Regions from separate parts of the Arthrobacter paludis genome, predicted to be linked through region 2. Evidence: predicted binding sites of a transcription regulator. Region 2 holds the regulator's gene; each other region holds the start of a gene.
The links. Region 2 encodes HspR, which represses chaperone genes until heat shock. Its sites were predicted from a motif close to AAGTTGAGTCNNNNNGACTCAACTT; they were not measured.

Region 1 (5,356 bases), on a different contig from region 2:
GCGGCGACCCCCGCCCAGCTCGAGGCGATCGCCGAGGGGCTCGGCATCGATGCCGGGACGCCGCTCTGCGTCGCCGTCGCACTCGGTGACGCGGCCTCGGGATTGCGGATCGCGGCCGCCCAGGCGGAGCGCCGGGGAGTCCTCATGATGGCCCACCCGTCCGCGGACGGCCTCACGGTCCTCTGGGCCCCGGGCCGGCCGGGCTCCGCGGCGGCCGAGACCACCGAGCGGGTCCGGGCCCTGTCCTGCGGCCTGGTCGAATCGGTCGACGGGCTCGCCGGCATCTGGCCCGCGGCGCGGCTGGCGCGCGAATTGGCCGGCCTGGCCGATCCCGTGGATGGGCGGGCCGCGACGCTGGACGACGCGTGGCCCCGGATCGCGCGGCTCCGGCTGGCTGAGGCGGGCGTGCCCCTCGGCGCACCGGTCGACTCGGCACTTGCCGGCTGCGGACCCGCCGAGCACACGCGGCTGGTCGAGGCCGTCCGCGCCTACCTCGAGACGGGAAGCGTCGCCGAGGCCTGCCGGCGCGTGTTCTGCCACCGGAACACCCTCATGAACCGCCTGCGCCGCTTCGCCGACCTGACGGGCATCGATCCGACCGTGCCGAGGGAGGCCGCCCGCCTCGTGATCGTCTGGGCGTAGGCGCGGGCGACGGGACAGCGCGCAGCAGGCCGGTGGGCGGACCGGCGCCCCAAGCGCGTCGCCGGGCGGACCGGCGCCTCAGGCGCGCCGCCGTCGTCCGCCCCCGCACACCCTATGGCGCCGGTGGCGCCCCACGTGACTCCCAGCGACGCCTCCGGTTGCCGCGACATTGTGAAACAGGGCACAATCGGCCCTGAATCAAGAGTCCCTGCCGCGAAGGCCCTGGCCGGCGGGGCGGCAACCCTCAGGCTGTAGCGGGGTGCCCCAGGTGACGATTCGACGCGCGCCAGCCCGGCGCGCGTAAGTACGGCGCCGCAGGGGACGCGGCGCGTGGAGAGCGAAAGGCACACCTATGACCGAAACCGCCATCACCCCGGACTTCGACATCGACCTCGAGGAGGCCACGGTCCGCGCCGAACGGCTCGAGGCCGCGGGCCGCAACTGGTTCGAGCGCATCGGGCAGGACCCGGGGAACGCCGACCTCGTGTTCCGGGCGCGTGGAGAGGGAATCGGCTCGGTCGCGACCCGGATCACGGCCGGCCGGCACGAGTTCACGATCGACGAGCCGGCGGCCCTGGCCGGCGACGACGAGGGCACGAGCCCCGTGGAGGCTGCGCTGGCCGCGCTCATCTCCTGCCAGGTCGTGGTCTACCGGCTGTACGCGCACCAGCTGGGCATCCGCGTCGAGGACATCGCGATCGACGCCGAGGGCGACCTGGACGTCCGCGGCCTGTTCGGCACGGCCGACGGCGTCCGCCCCGGCTTCTCGGACGTCCGGCTCAAGGTCACCCTGACCGGACCCGAGCCCCGGGAGCGCTACGAGGAACTGCAGCGGACCGTCGACGAGCACTGCCCGGTGCTGGACCTGTTCCGCAACCCGGTACCCGTCTCCGTGGAGGTCGCCAAGGCCTGACCCGGAACGCCGGCGGCGCCGGGACGCCACGTTGGGTGGTGTCCCGGCGCCGCTGCGCGTGAGGGCTCGGGCGGGGGCCGCTGCGCGTGAGGGCCCGGGCGCGGGCGGGCGCCGCTTGCGGGCGCGCGCCCGCGCCCGGAGGCGGGGCTACGCCTCGACGGAGCGCTGCCGGCCGCCGGTCTTGCCCTCGATCGTCTCGGCCGGGGTGCCGGCCTGGACGGCGATCTTGCGGGGCTTGGCAGTTTCCTGGACCGGGATGGTCACGCTGAGCACGCCGCGGTCGTAGTGGGCCGCGATGTTCTCAGTGTCCAGGCCCTGGCCCAGGCTCAGCTGCCGCACGAAGCTGCCTCCGCGGCGCTCCCGGGTGATCCACTGGACGTCCTCGTCGGCGTTGAGCGTGCGCTCGGCCCGGATGGTCAGGAGCTGGCCGTCGACGTCGATGTCGACGGAGTCCGGATCGATGCCGGGCAGGTCGGCGCTGAGGACGTAGTGGTCCCCTTGGCGGAACAGGTCCATCGGCATCTCCCGCAGGGCGCTGCGCCCCTCGAGGAGGGCGCCCGCAACGCGGTCGAGCTCGCGGAACGGGTCGAACATGGTGGCCATTGCGATCAACTCCCTTTCGCGGCACCGGGGTGCCTTGTCGTGGTCTTCCTAGGGCGTCCCTAGAGTTGAGTCTCTCCGACTCAACTGTTATGAGATTAGCACTCTCCTGATGTGAGTGCCAGATCTTCGCCACGCCGTGGGTGAACGCGGATGCGCGGTCGGTGGACGGATAGTCTGTGGGGCGTTCCCACGGGGGGTGAGGGAACATCCCCGCCCCCGTCGAAGGAACCCATGCCGAAGCTTTCCGCCGCCCTTCCGGCCGCAGCCGCCGCACTCGCGTTGGCGCTGGCCGGTTGTTCCGCCCCGTCCCCCGAGCCCGCCCCCGCCGCAGCAACGGAGGCCATCGACAGCGCCACGGACCACAGCCCGGAGGACGCACTCTTCGCGCAGACGATGCTCCCGCACCGCGAGCAGGGCATCGAAATGACCGACATCCTCCTCGCCAAGCCGGGGATCGACGACGACGTGGAGGACGTGGCCCGGCAGGTCGGCGCCAACCACTCCAGCCAGGCCGAGCAACTGGGCGCGTGGCTGAAGGCCCAGGGCGAATCGACCTCCCCGCAGCAGGCGACCGACGGGCTTCAGCGCTCCATGGAGGGCCTGCTCTCCGACGAGGAGATGGACCGGCTCCGCGACGCCCCGGCCGGCGAGGCCGAACGGATCTACCTCGCCGGAATGATCGAGCACCACCAGGGTGCCGTCGCGATGGCCCAGCAGCAGGTGAGCGATGGGTTCAACGACCAGGCCGTCGGGCTGGCCCGGCAGATGGTCGACCACCACCGCGAGGAGATCGCCCAGATGGAGCAACTACTCTCCCGGTACTGAGCGCCCGCCGGCGCGTGCGCCCGGGACGCTCCGCCCCCGGGACGCTCCGCCCGGGGTCGCTCCGTCCGGGGTCGCTCCGTCCGGGGCGGATGCCATGGCTGATCGGCGGCGGGCTCCGCGTTCAGAACGGCGGGACGTCGTCGTCCGATGGTCCCTCGTGTGGCTTGACCGGCGAAGCGGCAGCGGCCTCCCTCGCGGCGACACCCCGGCGGAGGTCTTCGAGGCCGTAGGCCCAGACCTTTTCCGAGTGGGGATCGACGGGGATGGCCCGTGGGGACTCCGCAGCCGGGGCTGGTTCGCGCGGAGGCGGTGGCCCGTGAATGGCCCAAGGGATCTCCGGCGCGGTGATGTGGCGCCGGCCCGTGACGGTGGTGAACTCGATGGCGCCGCCGCCGAGCGGCGTGGAGCGCATGAGTCCGGCGGTGTCCAGTGCATGGTGGCGGGCGCAGTCGGGGTGGAGATTGTCCAGGCTGGTCTCCCCTCCCGCGGCCCACTCGATGGCATGGTCGTTCTCGCGGGCCGGCATGTTGCAGCCGCCGACGCTGCAGGTGGGTTGCCGGGCCTTCAGGACCCGCTGCTGCGCGCGGCTGGGTCGGTAGCGGGCCCTTCCATAGTTGGGACGGGCCAGAGCCGACGGCGGCGTGAACAGACCTCGCCAGTCGACGGCCGCTGGGCAACCCCCCGGGGGCGGCGCGGGAGACCCGGTGCACAGTGCGGCACGGATGGCCCGGCGCTCCCGGTCGGCCGGCCGGTACTTCCGGGCGGCCATCGCGACGATGGTGCGCCCATCGGGCCCGGTATAGAGGCGGTCCCAGGTCGCGGCGGAGGCGGCCAGCGCGAGGGCGGTATCCGTGTCGAGGGGTCCGTATCCGACGAGATGCGCCCCGCCGGCAGAGCCCGCCCGGGTATCGGCAGCGGCCGGTTCCCCGGGGTCCAGCCCATGCTCTGCATCGCCGCCCGCGACCTCTCGCCGAAGGACCTCGGTTTCCACAGCGGTCCCCGCACCAGCGACACCGCCCGCCGCCCCCTGCGGCAGCGCCGCCCATGACGAGCCGGACGACAACGCGGCGGGCTCCGTAACACCCGACGCGCCTTCGTCAGCAGGCTGGTCATCCCCCTCGGGGTGCAGCTCGTCCCGGCCCTCGACTCCGGGACGGGCCAGAATCTCAGACTGGCCTTCGCTGTCGGCGCTGTCGGTGTCGGCACGGTCGCGTCGGGCCCCGTCGGCGCCGCGGTCGGACGGGGCCCCGACAGCTCCCTCGAAAGCGCAGACGGGCTCGGCTCCGGCTCCGGCTTCCCTCGCGGCGCCCTCTCCCCTCGCGGCGCTCTCTCCCCTCGCGGCGCCGACGGCCGTCGCGGCACCGGTCTCGGCGGCGGAGTCCGTTCTGGTCGCGGTGGGAAGGCAGGTGTGCGGCAGGAGGACCATGACTTCCGCGCGGATGTTCTCCCATGCGGAGGCTTCCTCGGTTCCGAGGACAAGCTCCACGAGGACGTCGGCGCGGAGTTGCGTCATGGTGCGGGTTTCCCCGGGCTGGCTCTTGAGTTCCGCCGCGATGTTGGACAGGCGGTCCGCCACGGCGACGCCGTACTCGGCGGGGATCTTCGCGAAGAGTTCGGCCATGCCCTCCTCGCCGGGGGAGACCACGACGGCGCGGTCGGCCCGGTGACGCCGGACGCGCTCCTTGGCGGGACCGGGGCCGAGCTTTTGCCTGAGGGACTTGGCCGTCCGCCCCAGGGTCGCGGGATTGGTGGTCGGCGCCCTCTGGAGCAGTTCGCCCTCGAGCCAGGCGCGGCGCAGCCCGTTCTGGGCGAGTTCCCCGGCCACGGATCGCAGGTAACCCTCGCGAGTGGCCTCGTCGACGTCGGGCCCCGGGGGCTCCAGGGGTTCGGGCTGGACTTCCTGACACGCCTCCACGATGGTGCGGGCATGCAGACCCGAGATCGACCCCTCGGAGAGCGCGGCGAGGACCTGGGGATGCTCCTGCTCCAGGTCCAGAGCCTCGACGATGCGGATTTGCATGGTCCGCTCCGAGAGGTGGAGCGCCTGGGCGAGCGTGAATGCCAACGACGTCTTGAGCCAGCCGCCCCAGGCGGGCGTGGGGGCGCCGAGCTCGCAGCGAAGCCGCGCCGTGGCGTCGGCATCCGCCGCCTTTCCGCTGGAGCGTTCGGCCAGGTCGCTGATCTCGCGCTGGTGTTCGAGCCCCATGGCCTTGGCCGCCGCGGCCAAGGCGACGTGGGTATCGGACTCGAGGCACCGCCGCCGGGCCTCCAGCGCCATGGCGACGGCCTCTGCTTCGGCCAGGGAGAGCTCGGCATCCGGGGCAATCCAGAGCCGCCCATCGGCAAATCCGGCCCGCTCGGGCGCGACCCCAC
Region 2 (5,356 bases):
CGCCGCGGGCGCCCAGCCCTCCGGCGGGGAGCCCGACGGCGGGGCCCAGCCGGGCCAGTCCGACGGCGGCGCGCAGCCGGGGGAGCCCGGGCACGAGCCCGCCGTCGCCGGCGAGGCCCACGACTCGGGCGACGCCCTGTCCCAGGCCGAGCAGATCCTCAACGCGGCCACCCCGGGCGAGGAATCGCCGCGGGAGGCCGAGCTCCGCGAGGACCTGCTGCGCCTGCAGGCGGAGTACGTCAACTACCGCAAGCGCGTCGAGCGGGACCGCGAGGCCGTGCGCGAACTCGCGGTGCAGTCCGTGCTGGCCAGCATGCTGCCGGTCCTGGACGACCTGGACGCCGCCAAGGCGCACGGGGACCTCGAGGACGGCCCGTTCGCGGCGGTCGCCCGGAAGCTGGACGGGATCCTGTCCGGCCACGGGCTGGAGCGGATCGCGGAGGACGGGGTCGCGTTCGACCCGAACGTCCACGAGGCGCTCATGCAGCAGCCGAACCCGGAGATCCCGGCGGACCACGTCGCGCAGGTCCTGCGGGTCGGCTACCGCAAGGGCGAGCGCGTCATCCGCGCGGCCCAAGTGATCGTCTCCACCGGGGAGTAGCGCACCGGGGGGGGGGGGGCGAAAAGGACAGGACCACCCCCCTCCCCCCCCCCCCCCCCCCCCTTTTTTTGGGTTTTTCCAGGGGGGGGGGAGGGAAGGGGGGGGTCCGGGCAGCCGGTCGGGCCCCCGCCGCTCTCCACCACCACCCACCACGTTTTTCGGGAAGGAAGCGCCACCCATGGCAAGCCAGGACTGGGTCGAGAAGGACTTCTACGCGATCCTCGGCGTCTCCAAGGACGCATCCGACGCCGACATCAAGAAGGCCTACCGCAAGCTCGCGCGCCAGTACCACCCGGACACGAACCCGGGCGACGCGGTGGCCGAGCAGCGTTTCAAGGACGTCACCGAGGCGAACTCGGTCCTGTCCGACCCCGAGGAGCGCCGCCAGTACGATGCCATCCGCGCCATGGGCTCGGGGGCCCGCTTCCAGGCCGGCGGCCACGGGGCGCCCGGCGGGGCCGACTTCGAGGACATCTTCTCCAACCTCTTCGGCGGGCCGGCCGGCGGGGGCGGCTTCCAGGGCGCCCGCGGCGGCCAGGTGCCGCCCGAGTTCGCGGACCTCTTCGGAGGGGGCGGCGGCGGGGGCTTCGGGGGCTTCGGCGGCTTCCAGCAGGCCCCGCAGCGCGGCGCCGACCGGACCGCATCCACGAGCATCTCCTTCGCCGGGGCCGTGCGCGGCACGACGATCGGGCTGCGTGAGGCCAGCGGCGACGTGATCGACGTGCGGATCCCCGCCGGCATCAAGGACGGCCAGACGGTGCGCGTCAAGGGCAAGGGCCAGCGCGGTCCGGCCGGCAGCGGCGACCTGCTCGTGAAGGTCTCCGTCCAGCCGCACCCGTTCTTCCAGCGCGAGGACAACAACATCCGCATCCACGTGCCCGTGACGTTCGCGGAGGCGGCCCTCGGCGGGCAGATCGAGGTCCCCACGCTCACGGGCGAACCCGTGAAGGTCAAGGTCCCGGCCGGGTCCAGCTCCGGACGCACGCTGCGGCTCAAGGGCCGCGGCATCAAGACCGCCAAGGCCACGGGCGACCTGCTCGTCGTCCTCGACGTCGTCGTTCCCCAGAACCTCACCGCGGAGGCCGAGGAGGCCGTGAAGGCGTTCGCGGCCGCCACCGCCGGCGCGGACCCGCGCGCGGGCCTCGCCTCGAAGGCCTCGCTCTAGGCGCAACCGCCGAGGGCACACAGCGGGGCCGCGGGCGCGGCCTAGGAAGGAGGAGGCATGGCCGACCGGTTCACCCCGGTGTTCGTCATCTCCGTGGCCGCCGAGCTCGCGGAGCTGCACCCGCAGACCCTGCGCCAGTACGACCGGCTGGGGCTCGTCTCGCCGTCGCGCCAGCGCGGCAAGCAGCGCCGCTACAGCCAGCACGACGTCGACCTGCTCCGCGAGGTCCAGCGCCTCTCCCGGGACGGCGTCTCGCTCGAGGGCATCAAGCGCATCCTCAGCCTCGAGAACCAGGTCGCCGCGCTGAGGGCCCGCGTCGGCGAGCTGACGGACGAGCTGGAGGACGTGCGCCGCAGGTCCGCGGAGCTCAGCCGCGTGTTCGCGGCGGGCGCCCACGGCGACGTCGTCTCCCTCGCCCGCGGACAGCGGCCGCGGCCGCGCAGCCAGGCCGTCGTGGTCTGGCGCCCGCAGCCCTGAGCGCCGTGCCACGCCCGGCCAGCTACGCGGAGGCCAGCGCGGCCGCCCACGAGAGGCTGCGCGCCACGACGGCCGTGCGGGACGGCCTGCCGCCCCGCCACCGCTCGGGGCTCGACGGCGTCGTCCACGCGCTGTCCCCGCACTCCATGGACCGGACCATCCCGCCCCGCCGGCTGCTCTACCTGGACCTCGACGGCCGGGAGCCGCTCGCGGCCGTCGCCGTCGGCGACCTCGACACCGCCGGTCAGGTGACGTGGCAGCTCTCGGGCTCGGGCATCCGCGCGGCCACGGCGATGTGGGGGACGGCCAGGGAGGCCGGCCAGCTGCTGCTCGAACAACGGGCGGCCGGGGCGGACGACCCCGCCGTCGTCGCCTGGCTCGGCTATCCCTCGCCCGGGCTCCTGCGGGCCGTGTTCAACCACGCCGCACGCGCCGGCGTCGACCGCCTCCTCGCCGACCTCGTCGAGTTCGCCCGGCTGCGCCCCGACGGCCCGCGCACGGCGCTGGAGGCGCACTCGTACGGGGCCACGCTCGCCGCCCACGCCCTCGAGCGGCTCGCCGCGCGGGACGCCCCGCCGGGTCCGCGCATCGACGCGCTGACGACCACCGGCTCCGCGGGCATGCCGCGGCGCCTGGCCGCCGACCCCGTCCGGCTGGGCCTGGCCGGCACGGCCCTGCAGGAGGGCGTGGCGGCCGGGGACTGGCTGGCCCGCGCGGGCCGGCTCCTCAGCGGACGGACCCTCTCGCCGGGGGAGCGGATGCCGGTCGGCGCCCTCCCCGAACTCGGCCTGCTCCCCGTGACCGGACACAACACGTCCCGCTTCGTGCCGACCGCGACCCGCCCGCGGCACGGGTACCGGGACCCCGGGACGCTGTCGCTGCGCAACCTCGCCCGCACCACGACGGGCCTGCCGCCGCTGGGCCGGGCGTGACGGGACGCCCTAGACTCCTGCCATGAGCGCACACGCGATCCCGCCGGCGTCCTTCGCGCCCGCGGGGCACCGCTGGGTCCTGACCTATCGGCTGGACCTGCCCGTGAACCGGTGGGACGCCTGGATGGCCGTCACCACCCGCGACGGGCTGAAGGCCTGGTTCCCGGCCACGGTCGTCGGCGAGTGGTCGCCCGGCCGGGCCCTCGAGTTCACGTTCCCCGAGGAGCCGGACGCCGAGGCCATGAGCGGCGAGGTCGTCTCCGTGGAGACCGGCCACGAACTCGTGTTCACGTGGGAGACGGACTCCCTGCGGCTCGCCCTCGAGGAGCACGACTCCGGCACCCGGCTGGTGTTCGCGGCGTCGATCGACTCGCAGGGGCGCGGCGCGCGCGACGGCGCCGGCTGGCACGCCTGCCTCGCGCACCTCGCCGAGTCCCTCGGCGGGTGCGTCGAGGAGGCGGACAAGGACTGGGTCTCCCTCTGGAGCCTCTACCGGGAGGAGTTCGGGCCGGAAGGGTCGACGGCGCTGCCCCCGCGCGAGCCCTGAGCCGGTCCCGGCCCGCGTGCGGGCGCCCGTCCGTGCGCCACGCCGGCCCTCACCAGGGAGACACAGGTCGTCTCGTGGGTCCCGCCGCCTAGACCCGGCGGTACGCGAGGTCGAACACGAGCCGCCCGGCCTTGCCGGCCTTGCGCTCGAAGCTGGTCAGGATCCGGCCCTCGAACCGGGGCGCCCACCCGCCGTCGGGGTCCGAGAACCCCGGCTCCGGGTCGTGCCCCTCGAGTCCGCCGCGCCGGACCGCCGCCAGCGGACTGTCGGCGCCGGCCCGACCGCCCGGGTTCAGGTTCACGAAGTGCTCCGAGCCTTCGAGGACCCGCCGCATCTGCTCGGCGTAGCTGGACCAGTCCGTGGCCAGGCGCCACGTGCCGCCGGGCGCGAGGGCGCGGGCCGCCTGTTCCGCGAACGACTCGTTGACGAGGCGCCGCTTGTGGTGCCGCTTCTTGTGCCAGGGGTCGGGGAAGAACACCCACAACTCGTCGACCGATCCGGCCGGCAGGGCGTCCAGGGCCTCCGGGGCGTTGGCCTGGACCGCGCGCACGTTCCCCAGGCCCCGCTGCTCGATGCGCAGCATCAGCTGCGCCAGCCCGGGACGGTAGACCTCCAGGGCCAGGAAGTTGCGCTCGGGCCGCTCGGCGGCCGCGTGGGCGACGGCCTCGCCGAGCCCGGATCCGATCTCCACCGTCAGCGGGGCGCGGCGCCCGAAGGCGGCCTCGGCGTCGAGCACGTAGTCGGGGTCCACGGACGTCTCCCCGCGCCCGCGCGGCACGTCCACGATGAACCGCTCGGCCTGGCGTTCCCACGCCTCCAGCCGGCGCCCCTGCAGCCGGGACCCGCGGCGCACGAAGGACACGGGCCGCGTGCGGTAGTAGCGGGGGTCGTCGACGGCGAGGCCGCGCTGCGGCGGCTTGTGGTGGGGGTCGACGGCGGGGACGCCGGGGCCGGCGGCGCCCGCGGCCGGCAGGCCCGCGTCCGGGGTGTCGGGGACGTCCGCGGCGGGCACGTCCGCGGGGTGGTTCTCTCCAGTGCTCACCGCACCAAGGGTACCGCCCGCCCCCACGTCTGGCCGGGGGCCGTCCGCGCGGCCACAATGGGGACCATGAATGCCGCGCTCGCCGCCGTCCTCAACGTCATCTGGCTCGTCTTCGGGGGCATCTGGCTTGCCCTGGGCTATGCGCTCGCCGGGGTGGTCTGCTGCCTGCTGGTGGTGACGATCCCGTTCGGGATCGCGTCCTTCCGGATCGCGAACTACGCGCTGTGGCCGTTCGGCCGCACGCTCGTGGACCGGCGGGACGGCGGTGGGGCGTGGTCGACCCTCGGGAACGTCATCTGGATCGTCGTGGCCGGCTGGTGGATCGCCCTGGGCCACGTCCTCACCGCGATTCCGATGTTCGTGAGCATCGTCGGCATCCCGCTCGGGATCGCCAACCTCAAACTCATCCCCGTCTCGCTGGTCCCGCTCGGCCGGGAGATCGTTCCGTCGACCACCCGGATGCCGCTCGGACCGCCCGCCCGCTAGCGCCCCGGCCGCCGCGCCCGGCGGCCCCAGGAAAGGACCGACCCATGCGCGACATCATCAACTGCCTCTGGTTCGACGGCCGCGGCCAGGAGGCGGCCGAGTTCTA
Region 3 (5,356 bases), on a different contig from region 2:
GTAGTGCGGCAGCCAGCGCAGGAACACGGCGCTGGCCACGAAGAAGGAGACGGTGGTGCGGCCCCACGCCAGGACGGTGCGCTCCGGCTGCAGGCCGGCGTCGGGGTGCGGGCGGACCGGCATCAGGCGGCGAGGATCATCGCCACGGTCACGGCCGCGGCGACGGCCGCGCCCAGGCCGAGCAGCGGGACGATGGGAGGCAGCGGCAGCGGGCGCCCGTGGCGCATGCTGGCCTCCACGCGGACCCAGCGGAACGCGGCGCCGGCCGCGATGAGCATGCCGATGGCGACGACGGCGACGGCGAGCCCGTGGCGCAGCGGCCCGGGGAATGCGGCGGTGGCGAAGGCCTCGAGCGCGACGCCGCCCGCGACGAACGCCAGGGACGTGCGGATCCAGGCCAGGAACGTGCGCTCGTTGGCGAGGGTGAACCGCGGGTCGGGCTCGTCACCCCCGGGGAGCACCCGCTCAGCGAACCATCCGCGTTCCGATCCCACACTGCCTCCGAGGTGCCGTCCGGCCGCGGGACTTCCGGTCTTCCGCGGGGCGGCCGGTGGACCGCCGCCGGACACTCTACCCGGCGGTGCGCTCCACGACGTCGGCGACGACGTCCTCGAGGCGCTCGCGGTGGCGGAAGGCGGCGAGCTGCGCGTCCGCTCCCCCGCCGCTGTCGAGGATGTCCCGCAGCCCGGTTTCGACGGCGTCGCGCTCGCCGAAGGCGTCCAGGGCGGGCCCGATGTGCTCGAGCAGGCCCGCGACCGCGTCCTGCGCGGTGGCGGCCCGCCGGGTGCGGGCGTCGACGAGCGGGCCGCGGGCGCCGGCCCGGCTCGCCTGGAAGTGCCAGACGCGCAGCACGTCCGCCGTCGTCTGGTCGGGCGCCGTGCCCTCGCGCCAGCGGCGGGAGGCCGTCTCGACGAGGGCGCGGATCGTGGCGGCGAGGGTCGCGGCGTGGTGCGCGTCCGTGCAGACGTCGGCGACCCGGATCTCGACGGTGGGGACCTTGTCCGAGTAGCGGGCGTCGAAGTAGACCATGCCCTCGTCGAGCGGGACGCCCGAGTCCATCAGCAGGGCGACCCGGTCGCGGTAGGCCTGGGCGGAGCCGAAGATGCCGCTGGGGCCCGTCGTCGGCCAGCGCCCCCAGGCCTGGTAGCGGTAGCTGGCGAACCCGCTGGGGGCGTCGTGCCAGAAGGGCGAGTTCGCGCTCAGGCCGAGGACGATCGGCAGCCACACGCGGATCCGGTCCAGGACGGCGACGCCCTCCTCGAGGCCGGACACGGCGACGTGCACGTGGAACCCGCAGGTCAGCGTCTCCTCGAGGATGCGGCCGAAGTTCTCCGCCATCCGCAGGTACCGCTCGTTCGGGACGACGTGCGCCTGCTCCGCATAGGGCGAGGTCCCCAGGGCGGCCACGGTCGCGTCGGCCGCGGCGGCGGCGTCGATCGCCATGCGGCGGCCGCGGCGGATGCTGCGCTCGAGGTCCGCGAGGCTCGTCGCCGGGGGCGAGACGACCTCGATCTGCTCCTCCTTGACCTCCAGGGTCAGCTCGGGGGCACCCGCCGCCGGCCGTGTCCCGTGCTCCGCGAGGTAGCTCTCGATCGTGGCGTGCGCGCCACGCGTCGGCCGGAACGTCCGGCGGTTCACGAGGAGCATCTCCTCCTCGACTCCGAACGTGCGCGGACCGGCCCCCTCGGGGGCGCCAGCGGGGGTTGCGGGCACTCGGCATCCTTCCTGCGGGTACGGGATGCGGCCAACCTAGCACCGGGCCCGCCGCGCGGACAGGGGTGCGCGCGGCACCCGCGGCCGCGGCCCGGATCACGTTCCGGACACGCCTCTTCACCCGCCGCCGCGGGCTCGGTACGGTGGCGGGAAAACACCCCGACCGATGCAAGGAGCCCACCGCCATGGAATCCCAGGAGAAGCCCGAGGGCGCCCGCGAGGCCCTCATCCACAGCCTCGGCACGCCGGATCCGGACTCGCCGCCCCTGGCCGAGGGCGTGGACGAGGACGTGATCCCGCCGCTGTACGGCAAGCCCGCCGGCGGCGGCTCCTAGACGGAGCGGACGGCCGTCGCGGCCTCGAGCCGCGGGAGGCGGTCGAACCAGGGCTCTTCGCCCGGTGTGCCGACGTTCACGACGAGGAACGAGCGGTGGCCGGTCTCCGCGTTGAACTCGGCGTCGATCCCGGCCGCGTCGAACCCGCCCATCGGCCCGGCGTTCAGCCCGACGGCGCGGACCGCCATGATGAAGTAGCCCGCCTGGAGCCACGCGTTGTTCCTGGCCGTCTCGATCCGGAGCGCCTCGTTGCCCTCGAACATCTCCCGCCGCTCGGGGGCGTGGGGGAAGAACGTGCCGAAGTGCTCGTGCCACTGCGGGTCGTAGGAGAGGACGGCGACGGCGGGTGCGGTCCGCGCCTTGGCGGCATTGCCCGGCAGCAGGTGCTGGCCGAGCCGCTCCCGGGCCCCGCCGGACTCGACCCACGTGATCCGCAGCGGCTGGTTGTTCATCATGGTCGGCCCCATCTTGGCCAGTTCGTAGATGGCCTCCAGCTTCTCGCGCGGGACGGGATCCGCGGAGAAGGTGTTGGCGGTGCGGCCCTCGAGGAAGAGCGCGGCGGCCGCCGCGTGGTCGATGTCGAGGACGGCTTCCAAGTCGCGGACGGCGTTCTGGCTCACGGCGGGCTCCTTCGGGTCGGGGACGTTCAGCCCATCGTCCGCCACCCGACGGCCCGGCCGCCAGCGGGTGTGTCCGGTTCCACGGTCCGCCGTCGCCGATGCCGGGGAATAGATCCAGCCCCTTCAGCGCTAACTTGAGTCGAAGGCACTCAAATTACCTGAGGAGGAGTACATGCCTGCATTCTTCGGACCGGCTGCCTTCAACGGCGGACCGTTCGACGAGTTCCTCGCGCGCTACCTGCAGGGACAGCGCGCCCCAGCGGGCCGTCCGGTGGACCTGATGCGGGTCCTCAGCCGGCGCACGCACGAGACCGTGGAGGCGGCGGGGCGGTACGCGCTCGGCCACGGCCATGCCGAGGTCGATGCCCTGCACCTGCTCCACGCCCTCGTCCAGGCCGAGCCCGCGGCGTCCATCGCGGCCGCGGCCGGCGCGGACCCGAAGGCGATCGCGGCCGACGCCGAGCAGCGGCTGCCCGCCGCCGGCGAGGCCCGCCCGGACGCCGCGGTGTCCCTGACGGGCTCGGCCCGGCGCGCCCTGCTCGACGCCTACCAGGTCGCGCGGGCCTCCGGGTCGACGTACATCGACCCCGAGCACCTGTTCTTCGCGTTCGTCCTGGGCCAGGACGCCCCGGCCGGGCAGTTGCTGGCCGCGCGCGGCGTGACCCCGCAGGCGCTGCAGTCCGGGGCCCAGCCGGCCGCCGGCCCCGCGCCGCAGTCCGAGGCCGCCGAGGGCACGGGTCAGTCGTCCGGCGCCACCCCGAACCTCGACCGGTTCGGGCGCGACCTCACCGCGGAGGCCCGCGAGGGCCGGCTGGACCCGGTGATCGGCCGGGCCTCCGAGATCGAGCAGGCCGTGGAGATCCTGGCCCGGCGCACGAAGAACAACCCGGTCCTGATCGGCGAGGCCGGCGTCGGCAAGACGGCCGTCGTCGAGGGCCTGGCCCAGGCGATCGCCGACGGGTCCGTGCCGGCCCGGCTGAAGGACCAGCGCGTCGTGGCCCTGGACCTGCCCGCGATGCTGGCGGGGACCAAGTACCGCGGCGACTTCGAGGAGCGGCTGACCGGCACCCTGGACGAGATCGCGGCCCAGAACGGCGGCGTGATCGTGTTCATCGACGAGCTGCACACGGTCGTCGGCGCGGGCGGCGGCGGTGAGGGCGGCATGGACGCCGGGAACATCCTGAAGCCGCGGCTGGCCCGCGGCGACCTCCACCTGGTCGGGGCGACCACGCTGGCCGAGTACCGCAAGGTGGAGAAGGACCCGGCCCTCGAGCGCCGCTTCCAACCCGTGACCGTCGGCGAGCCGTCCCTCGAGGACGCCGTCGCGATCCTCGACGGGCTCAAGGACCGCTACGCGGAGCACCACGGCGTGGAGTACGCGCCGGAGGCGATCCGCGCCGCCGTCGAGCTCTCCGCCCGCTACGTCACGGACCGGCACCTGCCGGACAAGGCGATCGACCTCATCGACCAGGCCGGCGCCCGGCTGAGCCTGGCGCGCGGGCCCGTGGTGGACACGGCGGCCCTGCGGGCGCGGCTGGCCGAGCTGGAGGCGGAGAAGAACGACGCCGTCGCCGGCGAGGACTACGAGCGTGCCGGCGAGCTGCGCGACGAGCTCGCGCGCGTCGCCGCCCGGCTCGAGGGCGCCGGGGCGGACGACGGCGGCGCGGCCACGGGCCCCACGGTCGGCGAGGCCGAGATCGCGGACGTGATCGCGCGGGCCACGGGGATCCCCGCCGCGCGCCTGACCGAGGACGAGAAGTCCCGCCTCGCCCGCCTCGAGGAGGAGCTGCACGGGCGCGTGGTCGGACAGGACGACGCCGTCGCCGCCGTCGCCAAGGCGGTCCGCCGTTCGCGCACCGGCCTCGGCGACGAGGGCCGTCCCGTGGGCAGCTTCCTGTTCCTGGGCCCGACGGGCGTCGGCAAGACGGAGCTGGCCAAGGCGCTCGCGGCGTCCCTGTTCGGGGACGAGTCGGCGATGGTCCGGGTGGACATGAGCGAGTTCGGCGAGCGCCACACGGTCTCGCGCCTGGTCGGCGCCCCTCCGGGGTACGTCGGCTACGACGAGGCCGGGCAGCTGACCGAACGCGTGCGGCGCCGCCCCTACTCCGTCGTCCTGCTGGACGAGGTCGAGAAGGCGCACCCGGACGTGTTCAACCTGCTGCTGCAGGTGCTCGACGACGGGCGCCTGACCGACGGGCAGGGCCGCACCGTCGACTTCCGGAACACGGTGGTCATCATGACCAGCAACCTCGGCTCCGAGTTCCTGGCCAGCCGCGGCGCCCCGCTCGGGTTCGCGGCCGGGGACGCGGCCGGGTCCGAGCGCGAGCTGCGGGCCAAGGTCATGGGCCGCCTGCGCGAGGTCATGCGCCCCGAGTTCCTGAACCGGATCGACGAGACCGTCCTATTCCGCAAGCTCGAGCCCGGGCAGCTGGCCGAGATCGTGCGGCTGCAGCTGCGCCGCACCGCGGAGCGGCTGGCCGCCCAGGGCTACGGGCTGGACGTCGACGACGCCGCGGTCGCGTGGATCGCCGAGGCCGGCCACGAGCCGGAGTTCGGCGCCCGCCCGCTGCGCCGCGTCATCCAGCGCGAACTGGACGACGCCGTGGCGGACCTCCTGGTCGCCGGGGAGCTCGTCCCGGGCGGGACCGTGCGCGTCACGGTGGCCGACGGCTCCCTGGCCGTGGCCGC

Region 1: AC1Q5D_RS16795 (Hsp20/alpha crystallin family protein) is a predicted target of HspR. The motif match lies at 2,221-2,245, and genes of this name have one in related genera.
Region 3: AC1Q5D_RS12915 (ATP-dependent Clp protease ATP-binding subunit) is a predicted target of HspR. The motif match lies at 2,800-2,824, and genes of this name have one in related genera.

Annotation. Positions count from the first base shown of each region.
Region 1 covers NZ_JBXAEW010000025.1:4,595-9,950, reverse strand. The annotation lists gene AC1Q5D_RS16805 (PucR family transcriptional regulator) at 1-642, shown strand, start outside; SAM riboswitch class IV at 839-955, shown strand; gene AC1Q5D_RS16800 (OsmC family protein) at 995-1,555, shown strand; gene AC1Q5D_RS16795 (Hsp20/alpha crystallin family protein) at 1,703-2,158, opposite strand; gene AC1Q5D_RS16790 (DUF305 domain-containing protein) at 2,390-2,983, shown strand; gene AC1Q5D_RS16785 (HNH endonuclease signature motif containing protein) at 3,105-5,356, opposite strand, start outside.
Region 2 covers NZ_JBXAEW010000001.1:85,969-91,324, reverse strand. The annotation lists gene AC1Q5D_RS00505 (nucleotide exchange factor GrpE) at 1-601, shown strand, start outside; gene AC1Q5D_RS00500 (DnaJ C-terminal domain-containing protein) at 780-1,766, shown strand; gene AC1Q5D_RS00495 (heat shock protein transcriptional repressor HspR) at 1,824-2,243, shown strand; gene AC1Q5D_RS00490 (alpha/beta hydrolase) at 2,249-3,175, shown strand; gene AC1Q5D_RS00485 (SRPBCC domain-containing protein) at 3,198-3,722, shown strand; gene trmB (tRNA (guanosine(46)-N7)-methyltransferase TrmB) at 3,811-4,584, opposite strand; gene AC1Q5D_RS00475 (YccF domain-containing protein) at 4,831-5,250, shown strand; gene AC1Q5D_RS00470 (VOC family protein) at 5,295-5,356, shown strand, end outside.
Region 3 covers NZ_JBXAEW010000014.1:50,787-56,142, forward strand. The annotation lists gene AC1Q5D_RS12890 (DUF202 domain-containing protein) at 1-123, opposite strand, end outside; gene AC1Q5D_RS12895 (YidH family protein) at 123-461, opposite strand; gene AC1Q5D_RS12900 (carboxylate-amine ligase) at 571-1,713, opposite strand; gene AC1Q5D_RS12905 (hypothetical protein) at 1,899-2,048, shown strand; gene AC1Q5D_RS12910 (malonic semialdehyde reductase) at 2,045-2,668, opposite strand; gene AC1Q5D_RS12915 (ATP-dependent Clp protease ATP-binding subunit) at 2,841-5,356, shown strand, end outside.